Regions from separate parts of the Cytobacillus dafuensis genome, predicted to be linked through region 2. Evidence: a T-box and tRNA genes for the amino acid it is inferred to sense, from the RefSeq annotation. Region 2 holds a T-box; the other holds one or more tRNA genes.
The links. A T-box is a leader RNA that pairs with one kind of tRNA and senses whether it is charged. The one in region 2 lies ahead of tyrS (tyrosine--tRNA ligase), so its partner is inferred to be a tRNA-Tyr.

Region 1 (7,396 bases), 1.6 Mb from region 2:
AAACAAAAGGTGATCAGTGAAACTGCTAATAAGGCAGAAATACTTGTCGTTAATGATCTATCCTCTTTTAATAATGTTAAAGCGTATAAGAAGGACGACATACAAATCGCAAACGTCGTAATACCTGCATAATCAATAATCTGCTTCTTCTTCTCAAGATTCTCGTGTAAGGATATCGATAATAAAATTAAAGCAATAACTCCAAAAGGCAGGTTCATAAAGAAAATCCAATGCCAAGTAATCGTATCGACGATAAAGCCGCCTGCAAGTGGACCAATTATCCCAGAAATTCCCCAAACACTGCTAATCATGCCTTGAATTTTTGCTCGCTCCTTGAATTCAAACACATCACCGATAATTGTAAACGGAATCGTTGTAAGTGCACCTGCTCCTAGTCCTTGAATCAAACGAAACATGACGAGCTGTTCCATTGTTTGTGAGAGTCCCGAAAGCATTGATCCGATTAGGAAAATAATCGTTCCAATCGTAAACATTCTCTTCCTGCCATATAAATCTGCTAGTTTTCCAAAAATAGGCGTACTAATCACCACAGCTAATAAATAGACAGAAATAACCCATGTATAAAGCTTGCTACCGCCAAGATCCTCTACAATTTTTGGCATCGCCGTGCTGACAATTGTACCTTCGATGGCTGTCAAAAAGGTTGCAATTAATAAGGCGAGAACGACCGATCTCTGTTTTGTTTCTTTTTGCAAATTTTTCACCTCTAATAAGAAAAGCTCAAGTTTAACTATTATAGCATACCATTAACCTGTATACATTGAGAGGTGATAATAGGTGGCACCTGCACATATGGGCAACAGATCGCATATAGTACCTATAAAACGCAGAATAGAAAGGTGTATAATGATGCCTTCGATTGTAATCAATTTATATTATATAAAAGTCAACAGTATTTCGGGTAATGGGTCTATTACGATAGGAGAAGCAACTCATAATAGTCACACGGCCAGTAGCAAATCACAAGGAATTAATTCTTCATATGGTGATACTTCACCGACTGAAGCAATGATGGAAAATATATTTATTGATCCTGATGTGAACGACCAATCTGCAATTGGAAATGCTGATACTGCGAATGTAAATATGCCGGGGCAACCACTGCCACCAATTTAATATAAAGGAGATATTTGACATGCCCAGTGTAATAAATATCTTAAATTTAAAGGTGAATGGAACTACTCAAAACGGAAATATTGATATAGGTCCTACTGTTCATAACAGTCATACTGCTAATAGTAAATTTTTCGGTTCAAACAATTCGTTCGGTGATTTTTCACCAACATGTTCATTTTTAAACACAGGAACTATAGATCCAGATGTTAGTGATCAGGATCAAATAGCTAACCCTTCTTTTCCTATCTCTAATCTATTATAAAGGAGTATTACGATGGACATAGAAAAGATGAGAAAATGGCTAGAGATTACGAATGAATATAGAAATAGTGATTTTTGGTCTAGTGTACTCAAGCAAAAACATCCTGATGAATTTTTTAAAGAAAAGATGCCTAATCCCATATTTGATATGTACCAAAATGAAAACTATAACTTTATTATTTTTGAAATACCGGGAGTGAATCAAGAGGATCTTTCACTCAACTTAATCTCGAATACACATTTAAAAATTAGTGGCAAAATAAATCCTGTATTACCACTAGAAATGGAAATGAAAAGAGAGAGAGTATACGGTGAATTTGAACGAGTCATTGAACTGCCAGAAGCAACACAGGCTCATTTAATGCATATACAAGTTAATAATGGGTTACTTCATATTTCATACCCTCGAAAAGTGGAGTCGATTAGTTTTCCATAAATAATCCTTTAGATTTGAGAATAAAACTATATTATAAGAGATGAAATAAACCTTTTTGCAAGGTGATCAGCCCATTCAAAAAAGGATGCTGGAAACTGTGGTCAAGCCATCGTTTCAAACATCCTTTTCATTTGATTATATTCTTCCAAAGCCTTCTCCAAAAACATCTCGAACATCATGTATAGCAACAAATGCGCTCTTGTCTGCATCGTTAACAATTTTCTTCAGCTTAACGACTTCTTGTTTGCTTATCACAATATATAAAATATCTTTTTGCATTTTTGTATAGTAGCCGCTGCCGGCAAAAACGGTCACACCTCTGTTCATCTTATCATTCACTTGCTGTGCAATTTCGTCCGGCACATCAGATATGATCGTTACAGCCTTTTTAGGATTTAACCCTTCAATAATGAACTCCATGACCTTCGTACCAATATAAAGCATCATAATCGTAAGCATCAGCTTTTCAGCACCGATAATAAAATACGAAGAAAATGCGACAATTAGATCAAAAAATAACAAACCATAGCTTATACTCCAGCCGAGATATTTATGTGTGATTCTTGCTAAGATCGTCGTACCGGCAGTTGTTCCGCCAACACGAATGATTAAGCCTATTCCTATACCTACGAAGAGGCCGCCGAAGATCGCATTCACGACTATTTCATCTGATGGAATGCTCCAGCCCTTCGTTAAATGCAAGAATAGAGAATGAAGTACAACAGCAATAATCGTATAAATCGTTGTCGTTTTACTTAAAAATCTATAGCCAACAATCAACAGAAGTGAATTAAGTACTAAGTTCACTAAACCTGGAGACCATTCAAATAGATAATACGCAATAATGGTGATCCCAGTCACTCCGCCTTCTCCGAGCTCGTTTGGAATAATAAATAGATTAACTCCTAGTGCAAAAATCAATGAGCCTAACGCTATAAAAACAATATCTACTATCCTTTTTTTCATTACACGCCACCCTTTAATATCCAATTATCTGCACATACAGAATCATCCTATTATACTCGTATATTATTCTCGTTTCAACACCACTGAAGAAAGGATTACGGATAAAAGTTTGGTACTATGTGAAAAATATCTTCATCGTGCAAATGTATTTTTCGCATGGATTCAAGTGACAGTCAGTGCCAATACAAGCACAGAGCCTTTTACAATATCAAATGCATTGTCCGCTTATATACAACAATATCCTTCCCTTTTGTCGCTTCATTCCATGAAAATTCCCCCAATAGACTTTTGATATTTTCTATAAATCTTGGATATATAAGAAAAGTTGTCGCAGTCCGGATTTTTGTCACAGAAGAAGGTTGGGTGCCGGTTATTTAGAAAAGCTGGTTTTATATTCTCTTTTTTCAGCTTGTAGTGGTCTCAGGAACTCTTTATGAGACCGCTTTTTCTCTTTTTTCTGCTTGAGATGGTCTCATGAACTCTCTATGAGACCACTTTTTCTCTTTTTTCTGCTTGAGATGGTCTCAGGAACTCACTATGAGACCGCTTTTTCTCTTTTTTCTGCTTGAGATGGTCTCATGGACTCTTTATGAGACCGCTTTTTCTCTTTTTTCTGCTTGTGGTGGTCTCATGAACCCTTTATGAGACCGCTTTTTCTCTTTTTTCAGCTTGAGATAGTCTCATGAGATAGCTGTCGTTACCATTGATTTCCAACTTCGGCTATAACAAAGGAATCTCTATTAACATTTAAGTCTATTAAAGCTCATACAAATGATATAAATTTGTGTCCAAAAGAAAAATGATTAAAATTCATATGAAATAATATGGGAGTTGTCATCATGGCGATTCTTTTTTTTTAGGATTTAAGTTAGAGAAAGTAATAAGAATAGATGGGGGATTTTAATATATGTATATGCAGGAAGAAATTAAGGACAAAAATGGCTCCGCAGGTAGGACTCGAACCTACGACCGATCGGTTAACAGCCGATAGCTCTACCACTGAGCTACTGCGGAATAATTATATAGAAATGGTGGGCCTAAATGGACTCGAACCATCGACCTCACGCTTATCAGGCGTGCGCTCTAACCAGCTGAGCTATAGGCCCACATTATGGAGCGGGTGAAGGGAATCGAACCCTCATCATCAGCTTGGAAGGCTGAGGTTTTACCACTAAACTACACCCGCAAATAAATAATATTCATCTGTATGGAGGCGGCAACCGGATTTGAACCGGTGATAAAGGTTTTGCAGACCTCTGCCTTACCACTTGGCTATGCCGCCAACAAAAAATGGCTGGGCTAGCTGGATTCGAACCAACGCATGACGGAGTCAAAGTCCGTTGCCTTACCGCTTGGCTATAGCCCATTGAAGGTTCATCATGAATATCCTCTTTGAGTTTGCTTCATGAATAATCACCGCAGGAACATTTAATTGCAAATGAATGCGCTACCGTGTAACTACTTCTGTAGTTAAATATTCCGACATCATCTAAATACTTGTACTTATGTCAATAAAAAGTATTATGGGGCGGCTGATGGGAATCGAACCCACGAATGTCGGAACCACAATCCGATGCGTTAACCACTTCGCCACAACCGCCATAATTATTGGCAGGGGTAGTAGGAATCGAACCCACACTGGAGGTTTTGGAGACCTCTGTTCTACCTTTAAACTATACCCCTATAATGGTGGTGGGGGACGGATTCGAACCGCCGAACCCACAGGGAGCGGATTTACAGTCCGCCGCGTTTAGCCACTTCGCTACCCCACCATATTCAGTAAAAAGGTATAAAAATGGTGGCTCAGGACGGAATCGAACCGCCGACACAAGGATTTTCAGTCCTTTGCTCTACCGACTGAGCTACTGAGCCACAAATAAACTATATATCAACAGTAGTTTTTAACTACTGAAAAAAATGGCGGTCCGGACGGGACTCGAACCCGCGACCTCCTGCGTGACAGGCAGGCATTCTAACCAACTGAACTACCGGACCATATTGCGGGGACAGGATTTGAACCTGCGACCTTCGGGTTATGAGCCCGACGAGCTACCGGACTGCTCCACCCCGCGACAATAATATTTATAAGATTTTTCCTATGCTCCTAGAGAGTATTAGGACTGTCCCGATCTCAGAAAGCTGATTCAAGCAGCTACTCGATCGGTACAACTCGCAGTTTATTCAGTGAAGTAACGCTCGTTGCTCCACCCCGCGACAATAATATTTAATAAATGGAGGAGGAAAGGGGATTCGAACCCCTGCGCGGTTTGACCCGCCTGTCGGTTTTCAAGACCGATCCCTTCAGCCGGACTTGGGTATTCCTCCGAATAATAAGATTCTATTAAAGCATGGTAGCGGCAGAGGGGATCGAACCCCCGACCTTACGGGTATGAACCGTACGCTCTAGCCAGCTGAGCTACGCCGCCTAATCAAACTAAAAAGAATTATGTTATATGGTGGAGCCTAGCGGGATCGAACCGCTGACCTCCTGCGTGCAAGGCAGGCGCTCTCCCAGCTGAGCTAAGGCCCCATTATTAAGTAGATAGCATGGTCGGGAAGACAGGATTCGAACCTGCGACCCCTTGGTCCCAAACCAAGTGCTCTACCAAGCTGAGCTACTTCCCGTTTGTAAATGGCGCGCCCGAAAGGAGTCGAACCCATAACCTTCTGATCCGTAGTCAGACGCTCTATCCAATTGAGCTACGGGCGCACGCTTGTATATGTGGTGTCGATGATCTTAAGACCTGTGTCTGTTAGTTCCGCACACCAGCAATAATTGGAGCGGAAGACGGGATTCGAACCCGCGACCCCCACCTTGGCAAGGTGGTGTTCTACCACTGAACTACTTCCGCAAATTATCTGGTGAGCCATGAAGGACTCGAACCTTCGACCCTCTGATTAAAAGTCAGATGCTCTACCGACTGAGCTAATGGCTCGAAAAAAAATGAATTTTCCTAAATTTCGTTTTAAGTCGTAATTGTGCTTCAAATCTCTTTGTGATTTGTCGCAGATTACTACAGCTTACTATTCAAGGATGTATCGCTCTGTACTGCAAGCTTCCGTAATCCTCTACCGACTGAGCTAATGGCTCGTTCTAGAGTGCCGGCCAGAGGACTTGAACCCCCAACCTACTGATTACAAGTCAGTTGCTCTACCAATTGAGCTAGGCCGGCATATAAATTATGGTGGAGGATGACGGGATCGAACCGCCGACCCCCTGCTTGTAAGGCAGGTGCTCTCCCAGCTGAGCTAATCCTCCATATTGGTGACCCGTACGGGATTCGAACCCGTGTTACCGCCGTGAAAGGGCGGTGTCTTAACCGCTTGACCAACGGGCCAACTAATTTTGGCAAAAAAATAACCCTTATTAGGGTTTGGCCTGGCGACGTCCTACTCTCACAAGGGGACAGCCCCTAACTACCATTGGCGCTGAAAAGCTTAACTTCCGTGTTCGGGATGGGAACGGGTGTGACCTTTTCGCTATCGCCACCAGACCATTTTTAGTTAAAAGGATTATTCCTTCAAAACTAGATAACTGACAATCATCATTTAAAATTTTATTGTCCAGCTTCGGCTCCTAACTTCTCGGTCGTTTCGATCCATCTCTACAAATCCAAAACCGGGATTTGCATAGCTGGCTCTCCAACGCCTCTCGAAGCTAAGCAGTCGCCTACGCTTTTCTATTTGGTTAAGTCCTCGACCGATTAGTATTTGTCAGCTCCACGTGTCACCACGCTTCCACCTCAAACCTATCAACCTGATCATCTTTCAGGGGTCTTACTAGCTTGACGCTATGGGAAATCTCATCTCGAGGGGGGCTTCATGCTTAGATGCTTTCAGCACTTATCCCTTCCGCACATAGCTACCCAGCGATGCTCTTGGCAGAACAACTGGTACACCAGCGGTGCGTCCATCCCGGTCCTCTCGTACTAAGGACAGCTCCTCTCAAATTTCCTGCGCCCACGACGGATAGGGACCGAACTGTCTCACGACGTTCTGAACCCAGCTCGCGTACCGCTTTAATGGGCGAACAGCCCAACCCTTGGGACCGACTACAGCCCCAGGATGCGATGAGCCGACATCGAGGTGCCAAACCTCCCCGTCGATGTGGACTCTTGGGGGAGATAAGCCTGTTATCCCCGGGGTAGCTTTTATCCGTTGAGCGATGGCCCTTCCATGCGGAACCACCGGATCACTAAGCCCGACTTTCGTCCCTGCTCGACTTGTAGGTCTCGCAGTCAAGCTCCCTTATGCCTTTACACTCTTCGAATGATTTCCAACCATTCTGAGGGAACCTTTGGGCGCCTCCGTTACTTTTTAGGAGGCGACCGCCCCAGTCAAACTGCCCACCTGACACTGTCTCCCACCCCGATCAGGGGTGCGGGTTAGAATTTCAATACAGCCAGGGTAGTATCCCACCGATGCCTCCACCGAAGCTAGCGCTCCGGCTTCCAAGGCTCCTACCTATCCTGTACAAGCTGTACCGAAATTCAATATCAGGCTACAGTAAAGCTCCACGGGGTCTTTCCGTCCTGTCGCGGGTAACCTGCATCTTCACAGGTACTATAATTTCACCGAGTCTCTCGTTGAGACAGT
Region 2 (7,396 bases):
GCAGGCACATTATAGGACATTGCCAATGCATGGCGTGCAGAAACTAATCCACTATATGTTTTATCATAGTTTCTTGGATATGGTTCATTTGGACGATGAGGATCCAGATAGACCTCGACATCCGGTATTACTGTTCCTGGAGATACCTTTCCTAACTCTAGGGCTGGAGCGTAAACAACTAAAGGCTTCATTGTTGAACCGTTAGATCGTGTAGAAAATGTAGCATGATTTACCTGGTTTAACTCAAAATCTCTTCCACCGACAAAGGATAGAATTTTTCCAGTGCTGTTATCGATTAGAATTGCTCCAAGCTGTACCGGTTCAATAACCTCTTTCATTTCACCGGTTTCAGCGTCTTTAACCATTTCTACTTTATCGCTTCCATAGTAAGCAAAATTATCTTTTGCCGTTTGCATGGCATCATAAATACCCTTGTGGATGGTTGTATGGATTTGATAACCGTTTTGACGTATATTACGGTCTGCTAAAATCTCGTATTCATTTTGAAGCTCACTATTATTTTTTAAATCCTGCTCAGTGTATCCGTCATTTTTTGCTAATATTTCTGTCATGATTTCAACAGCGCGCTTCTCTATTTCCATGGTCAAGTATGGATACTTTTCAACTGTACTTTCGACGCGTGGAATAAAGTCCTTTGTGATATCATAGGCTAATGCCTCTTCGTATTGCTTTTGATCGATTTTTCCATTATCATACATTCTTTTTAAAACGGTTTTCATTCGCGTAAGGCCAGGTTCAAGCCCTTCAGGTGTTTTTAGTTCTCCAGCTTGTGTATAAGGCGTGTAGCCGAATGGACTTTGCGGAAGACCAGCGATGAAAGCGGATTGTGCAAGATTTAAGTCCTTTGCATTAACACCGAATATTCCTTTAGCAGCTGCTTGAACACCTGCAATATTTCTCCCAGATGAATTTCTGCCAAAGGTTGAAACATTTAAATAGGCTTCCAAAATTTCCTTCTTATCAAAAAACTTTTCTAAACGGAGAGCGAGTAATATTTCTTTAGCCTTTCGTTCGAAGGATACTTCGTTGGTTAATAATTGGTTTTTGATTAATTGCTGTGTAAGTGTGCTTCCTCCACTTTGGACAGAAGAATTTGTCACTTCTTGAAACACGGCACGCATTATCGCTTTAGGTACGACCCCATTATGCTCATAATAATATTCGTCCTCTGTTGCTACGACTGCGTCAATTAAATATTGAGAAACGTTATCGAGCTTGACTTCCTCACGTTCTAGGTCCGTTCGAAGCTTGCCGAGATAAACATTGTCTGCAAAATATATATCAGAGGTTTCTTCATAGTTATAAATATCTTTTTTCATTTTTTCATATGGACGTACCTTTTCGTCTTTTACCAGGGAGGCAAAATAACCTGCCCCAACTCCCCCGGCAAATGAGCCGACAAGAACGACAACCACAATAAAAAGCAAAATTAAGTTCCAAGCAACCTGAAAGGAGATACGCGCTCCTTTTGTTGCTTTTTTATTCGTTAATAGGCTGAACCACGACCTCAATTTATCTTTAAAATGTTGATTCTGTTCCATGTACATCATCCCCCTAAAATCACATACATTATAGCATAAACAGAGATATTAATATGGTTTGGTTCGCAATTTTTCTGAAATTTCCTTTTTTCGTAATGGAAAAATAACTTACTGGCTTTTCCTGCCTTTCATTGAAAAATATTTTAATAGGTATTTGACAATTTTTGCACTATATGATAAAAATGCTATAATATAAAAAAATTATAAGCATTGATGGGAATTAGTAATGCTTCAATCTCTGTTTCAGAAAGTCGGCGGTTGCTGTGAGCCGATACATATTGAAGGATGAATTACCTCCCTGAGCTTTCACTGTCAACCTGTGTTCCAGTTATAGCAGTGAACGGTTAAACCGTTAACATGTTGAGTGGAGGGCATTTATTTGTCCTCAATCTGGGTGGTATCGCGCAAAAATATGCGTCCCTGCAATTTAGCAGGGGCGCTTTTTATTTTTTTGCATTGTTAAAACTCAGTGTTGATAATGCTATTTAGTGTTGATTGGAGCAGAAGGCGCGAGCTCCTCGAAAATGCTAACGCATTTTCTTCGTGCGGTGATTATTCTAGGAAGCATTTTCAATGTCCTGCGGGAAATGCGTGTCCAGGGGAGACCCCGCAGGAGCGTTAGCGACGAGGAGGCTCCCCGACCGCCAGCGATCGCTAAGCGCCTGCAGCGGAAATCAACAACAGCGTTTAACAGAGCCATTTTTTTAAAGGAGGAAATTAGAAATGAATTTACTTGAAGAATTGCAATGGAGAGGAATTATTTATCAACAAACAGATGAGGAAGGCTTAAAGGATACATTAAATAAAGAGAAAATTTCTTTATACTGTGGAATGGACCCAACTGGTGATAGTATGCACATAGGGCATTTGCTTCCGTTTTTAACCTTAAGAAGATTTCAAAACCATGGACATCGTCCAATCGTTCTTGTTGGCGGGGCAACCGGATTAATCGGTGATCCAAAGGCAACTGAGGAAAGAACACTGCAAACAATTGAAACTGTGCAGCACAATGTAGAGTGCTTAACTGCTCAATTAAAAAGAATATTTTCATTTGATGGTGAAAATGGTGCTACGATGGTAAATAACTATGATTGGACAGCACCATTAAACATCATTACCTTTTTAAGGGATTTCGGAAAGCATATTGGGATAAATTATATGCTTGCGAAAGATACAATTGCTTCTCGTTTAGAAACAGGCATATCATTTACTGAGTTTACTTATACGATTTTACAAGGAATGGACTTCAAACATCTATATGAGAATCATCAATGTAAATTGCAAATTGGTGGCAGTGACCAATGGGGAAATATCACAACTGGTCTTGAGATGATTCGCAAAATGACAGGGGAAGGCGCTAAAGCATATGGCCTTACAATTCCACTTGTAACAAAAGCTGACGGAACAAAGTTCGGTAAAACAGAAAGCGGTGCTGTCTGGTTAGACCCGGAAAAAACGACTCCATATGAGTTCTACCAATTCTGGATTAATTCAGCTGATGCAGATGTTATTAAATACTTGAAATATTTCACGTTCTTATCCCGAGAAGAAATTGAAAAGCTGGAACAGTCTGTTCAAGAAGAACCACATCTTCGCAAGGCTCAGAAAGCGCTGGCAGAGGAAATGACCCGTCTTATTCATGGAGAAGAATCTCTAAATCAAGCGATTAAAATTACGGATGCTCTCTTCAGCGGAGAAGTGAGAAATCTATCAGCTGCAGAAATTAAACAAGGCTTTAAAGATGTGCCTTCATATGAGCATGCTTCCGGTGAAGAAATTGGTCTTGTTGACCTGCTAGTAGCTGCAAAAATTTCGCCATCTAAACGTCAAGCGCGTGAAGATGTCGCTAATGGAGCGGTTTCAATTAATGGTGAAAGAGTGACAGACACAGATTATATTCTTTCTGTAAAAGATCGTATCGAGGATGAATTTACTATTATTCGCCGTGGTAAGAAGAAATACTTTTTAATTAAATATTAAAATATTAAACGATATATACTGAAGAGGTTGTCCCATAAGGTGTCTGGCATCCGCAATAAACTATATCTAGAATCCCGATCGCTTATAGATATTAGATGTTGTTCGTGGTGCCTGACCCTTTGCTTTTGGGACAGCCTTTTATATGTTCAATGCTCTTCAATACTTATAATTATGGTAAAAAAGGCAAAAAAAAATCCAGTATCTATAAAACAGGATTTTTTTGCCTTTTTTTAGTGTAATTATTACCTAGTGTTTATAACACCCATACCATCCAATATTACTTTTGCATCTGTATTTAAATATTCAATAATATCTGTTCTTAGTAGCAATTTTGCTTTATCCTTGACGATAAATTTTAAAGATCTAATATCAAAATTAGATGCATAAGAGTTTATTGCAATCAGTATAGCCATATCTTGTCTTGAAATAGGCTGGTATCCTGATTCAAGTCTGTCAGTTAAAAATTTTAGTAATTCTCTTGCGTTGCTTCTTAGTGAGAGCCTATGTTTATTTAATATTTCCAGATTCTCTTCAATAAGTTTTCGAGCCGTGACAAAATCTAATTCATCCATGTATTTATTGATTTCAAAAATTAATTCATCTACCTTCAATTCAATTACACCTCTTTATTTATTTTTTTTCTGATAAATTTAAAATAGTTCTTCCAACATATATGTAAAAAAGCAATAATAATATTTTGAATTAACATTAAAAAAGACTATTCTGAATAGATTAGAATAGCAAAAAAATTTAATACTATAATCAAAAAATTGGTAACTTGTCTATCATTGTATAGGTATTTAGAATTGACGAAACCTTAGGATGCAGGTTTTTTATCCTAATTTTTTGAGTGTTTTGCCTTTCTTATTATGTATATATAGGACTTTATTCATATTATGAAGTTATAATATAGTATTTTTTTACTAATTTCAACATTTAATTGCAATATTCATCATAAATCTACAAAATTCTACATTTCAAACAATAATAGTTGGATGAACACTTATTTAAGGAATCGTAGCAGGAACTTTTTTGTTTTGCTCTTTTGTAAGATGCCTACAGCGCACAAAAAAAGCCCTAGAAACGTTGGTTAACAAGGTTTCTAGGGCTATAAAAGCGTTATTTACAATGCAATTTAATTAACGAGAGTAGAACTCAACGATTAGAGATTCGTTAATTTCAGCAGGAAGTTCAGAACGCTCTGGTAAGCGAGTGAAAGTTCCTTCTAATTTATCAGCATCAAAAGTTAAGAAGTCAGGAACGAAGTTGTTTACTTCGATAGCTTCCTTAACGATGTCAAGGTTACGAGACTTTTCACGAAGGCTGATTGTTTGGCCAGGTTGTACGCGGAATGATGGGATATCAACGCGAGAACCATTAACTAAGATATGACCATGGTTAACAATTTGGCGAGCTTGACGACGAGTACGAGCTAGGCCAAGGCGATAAACAACATTATCAAGACGAGATTCTAAAAGAATCATGAAGTTTTCACCATGTTTACCAGTTAATTTACCAGCTTTATCAAATAAGTTACGGAATTGACGCTCATTTACTCCATACATATGACGAAGTTTTTGCTTTTCTTGTAATTGTAATCCGTATTCAGATAATTTCTTGCGTTGGTTTGGACCATGTTGTCCAGGAGCGTAAGGACGCTTTTCTAATTCTTTACCTGTACCGCTTAGGGAAATTCCTAGACGGCGAGATAGTTTCCAGCTTGGACCAGTATAACGAGCCATTTAAGACTCCTCCTTTATGTTTTTATTTTGTAAAATAAAAACAGATGTGCTCAACTTTGATGAACATTTTGTTTTCATGTACCTTCGCCCTAGCAGCTAAGGGTTACACAGTACCCCGTCATCAGTAATGTCTGATTGAGGAACAAAATGAAATCATTAAAGAGTTCACATAGGCTGCAATATTTTACACAAAGAATATTATATAGTTTTTGAATATGAATAGTCAAGGGGGATTTTACTGTGTATTGAAAGAAACCTTGTATTTTTTTACTATCTCATCTATATAGATATGATATAATAAGAAGAAAGATAATTTGAAATAAGAGTGATCTTAGTGAATGAAACGTCTAAAGAGAGGTTTATCCGATTTGTGTTAATCGGTTTTTTTATGCTTGTGACGATATTTGCTTTTATATATCGATATGATACGCAATTAACACAAAAAGAAGAGCAACAACAACCTCTAGCAATTGTATTGAAGCCAAGTGTACAAGCGACAGATGATCCGATTGTCGCATTATATGAAAATAAAAATAACGAGCATATTTTAGCTATTTATCAAATTGATAGAAGTGACCGCTTTAAATTTCGCACCCTTCATGCAAAAAAATTAAAAAGTGCGCCAACTCAATTATCACCTGATCGGAAGGAAATTGGAATTTGGGCACTTATAGATGGAAAATGGGTGTATTTTAATTCAAGTTTGAAAGAAGAAAAAAGGCATGTGCAAAATAGAAGCCTCTATAGTCCTTATGAAACACAGTATGAATTCGATAAAAGCAAATCATTAATAAAGATAAACGACAACCAATCAATATCATTAGATGCAGGAACTTCCCCTTCAGTTGGTGTACACTCACTATCGGAGGATGGGTTATTATGGTTAGTTCTAACTAATGTAAGTGTGAAAATTGCGACAATTGAAACGGAATAGACTTATAGATGTGGGAAAGTTTGAATTTTTTCCAACGTATAGATCCATAAACAGTATTCATAATAGGTGATGATAAAGATGGTACACTCAGAGCATGAAATGATAATACAATTAAAAAGTCATTTTTTGGATATTATTGACACAGAAAATGGTTTTTTGGTATATGAAGATTTATTACTTAATATGCTCAAATCCATCAAATCATTGATAAATGCTGAGGAAGCAACTCTGTATAGTTTTAATAATTGTAAACAGCAATTATTGATAGAAGCTTCAACAAAATTAATTGATGATCAACATAAGATATCGAATAGCTCCATCTTAGAAATTACAGAAATGGTAAAAGAAAAAAGGATTGAGCAGCGAGTTTTTTCTGGATTTGAGGGAGATGGTTTATTACTCATTCTTAAAAAGAATGACCATTTGCTAGGGGTTATTGCTCTAAAGGGTGATTGTAAAGCATTTGCTCAATTTTCGGATCAAATTCTGGAAGCGATTAGTTTAGAGTCTGCGAAATTTCTAGATAAAGCACAATTTTTGACTAAGACAGCTTCAGAAGAAAAAAGGTATAAACAGCTGTTTCGTGTTACGGAGAAATTTCATTCTACGATGAACATGGATGATGTCTTAGGGGAAATCATCTATACACTTCAGGAAGTTTACCCAACATTTACATATTATTTACTTCTTTCTCATGATAATAACAAGCTTAGCGATTTGCCAATTAAAGATTTAGAATATGACAGTGAAAACATTGCAGCCATGCAAGCATATGTTACAGGCAACATCCAATTAGAGGATTCTATTCAAAACAAAAGATCGGTTATGTATGCACCATTGAAAGGAAAACAGGGAGTATATGGCGTTTTGCAAGTCATTGCACCAAATACACTTGTATTTCCTAAAAATGAAGTAGAATTTATTGCTCTATTAGCGAATACAGCAGGAAGCGCTCTAGAAAATGCTAAGCTTTATCAGCAATCAAAGCGATTAGTTACGGATCTTAAATTAATTAATGAAACCTCACATCGTTTAAATTCAAATATGAGATTGACAGAAACAATTGCATACATGACAGAACAAATTTCAAGCTCCTTTGATGCTGAAGAAATCGGTTTTATCCTGCTTTCTAAAAATGGTTTACAAAGAGAAATATTAAAAGGAAGTACAGATTTCTA

Region 1: it encodes a tRNA-Tyr, which carries the amino acid that the T-box ahead of tyrS (tyrosine--tRNA ligase) is inferred to sense. The anticodon was not compared.

Annotation. Positions count from the first base shown of each region.
Region 1 is NZ_CP042593.1:418,981-426,376, reverse strand. Features, by position in the region: gene FSZ17_RS02245 (MDR family MFS transporter) at 1-716, opposite strand, end outside; gene FSZ17_RS02240 (spore germination protein) at 871-1,137, shown strand; gene FSZ17_RS02235 (spore germination protein) at 1,157-1,399, shown strand; gene FSZ17_RS02230 (Hsp20/alpha crystallin family protein) at 1,412-1,834, shown strand; gene FSZ17_RS02225 (YitT family protein) at 1,970-2,800, opposite strand; tRNA gene FSZ17_RS02220 (tRNA-Asn) at 3,740-3,814, opposite strand; tRNA gene FSZ17_RS02215 (tRNA-Ile) at 3,830-3,906, opposite strand; tRNA gene FSZ17_RS02210 (tRNA-Gly) at 3,913-3,986, opposite strand; tRNA gene FSZ17_RS02205 (tRNA-Cys) at 4,009-4,082, opposite strand; tRNA gene FSZ17_RS02200 (tRNA-Gln) at 4,092-4,166, opposite strand; tRNA gene FSZ17_RS02195 (tRNA-His) at 4,325-4,400, opposite strand; tRNA gene FSZ17_RS02190 (tRNA-Trp) at 4,410-4,483, opposite strand; tRNA gene FSZ17_RS02185 (tRNA-Tyr) at 4,488-4,572, opposite strand; tRNA gene FSZ17_RS02180 (tRNA-Phe) at 4,597-4,672, opposite strand; tRNA gene FSZ17_RS02175 (tRNA-Asp) at 4,719-4,795, opposite strand; tRNA gene FSZ17_RS02170 (tRNA-Met) at 4,799-4,872, opposite strand; tRNA gene FSZ17_RS02165 (tRNA-Ser) at 5,033-5,125, opposite strand; tRNA gene FSZ17_RS02160 (tRNA-Met) at 5,150-5,226, opposite strand; tRNA gene FSZ17_RS02155 (tRNA-Ala) at 5,255-5,330, opposite strand; tRNA gene FSZ17_RS02150 (tRNA-Pro) at 5,349-5,425, opposite strand; tRNA gene FSZ17_RS02145 (tRNA-Arg) at 5,434-5,510, opposite strand; tRNA gene FSZ17_RS02140 (tRNA-Gly) at 5,578-5,652, opposite strand; tRNA gene FSZ17_RS02135 (tRNA-Lys) at 5,661-5,736, opposite strand; tRNA gene FSZ17_RS02130 (tRNA-Thr) at 5,901-5,973, opposite strand; tRNA gene FSZ17_RS02125 (tRNA-Val) at 5,984-6,059, opposite strand; tRNA gene FSZ17_RS02120 (tRNA-Glu) at 6,064-6,138, opposite strand; rRNA gene rrf (5S ribosomal RNA) at 6,178-6,294, opposite strand; rRNA gene FSZ17_RS02110 (23S ribosomal RNA) at 6,485-7,396, opposite strand, start outside.
Region 2 is NZ_CP042593.1:3,712,961-3,720,356, reverse strand. Features, by position in the region: gene FSZ17_RS17740 (transglycosylase domain-containing protein) at 1-1,562, opposite strand, end outside; T-box leader at 1,764-1,987, shown strand; gene tyrS (tyrosine--tRNA ligase) at 2,286-3,542, shown strand; gene FSZ17_RS17730 (hypothetical protein) at 3,785-4,153, opposite strand; gene rpsD (30S ribosomal protein S4) at 4,682-5,284, opposite strand; gene FSZ17_RS17720 (hypothetical protein) at 5,619-6,218, shown strand; gene FSZ17_RS17715 (sensor domain-containing diguanylate cyclase) at 6,297-7,396, shown strand, end outside.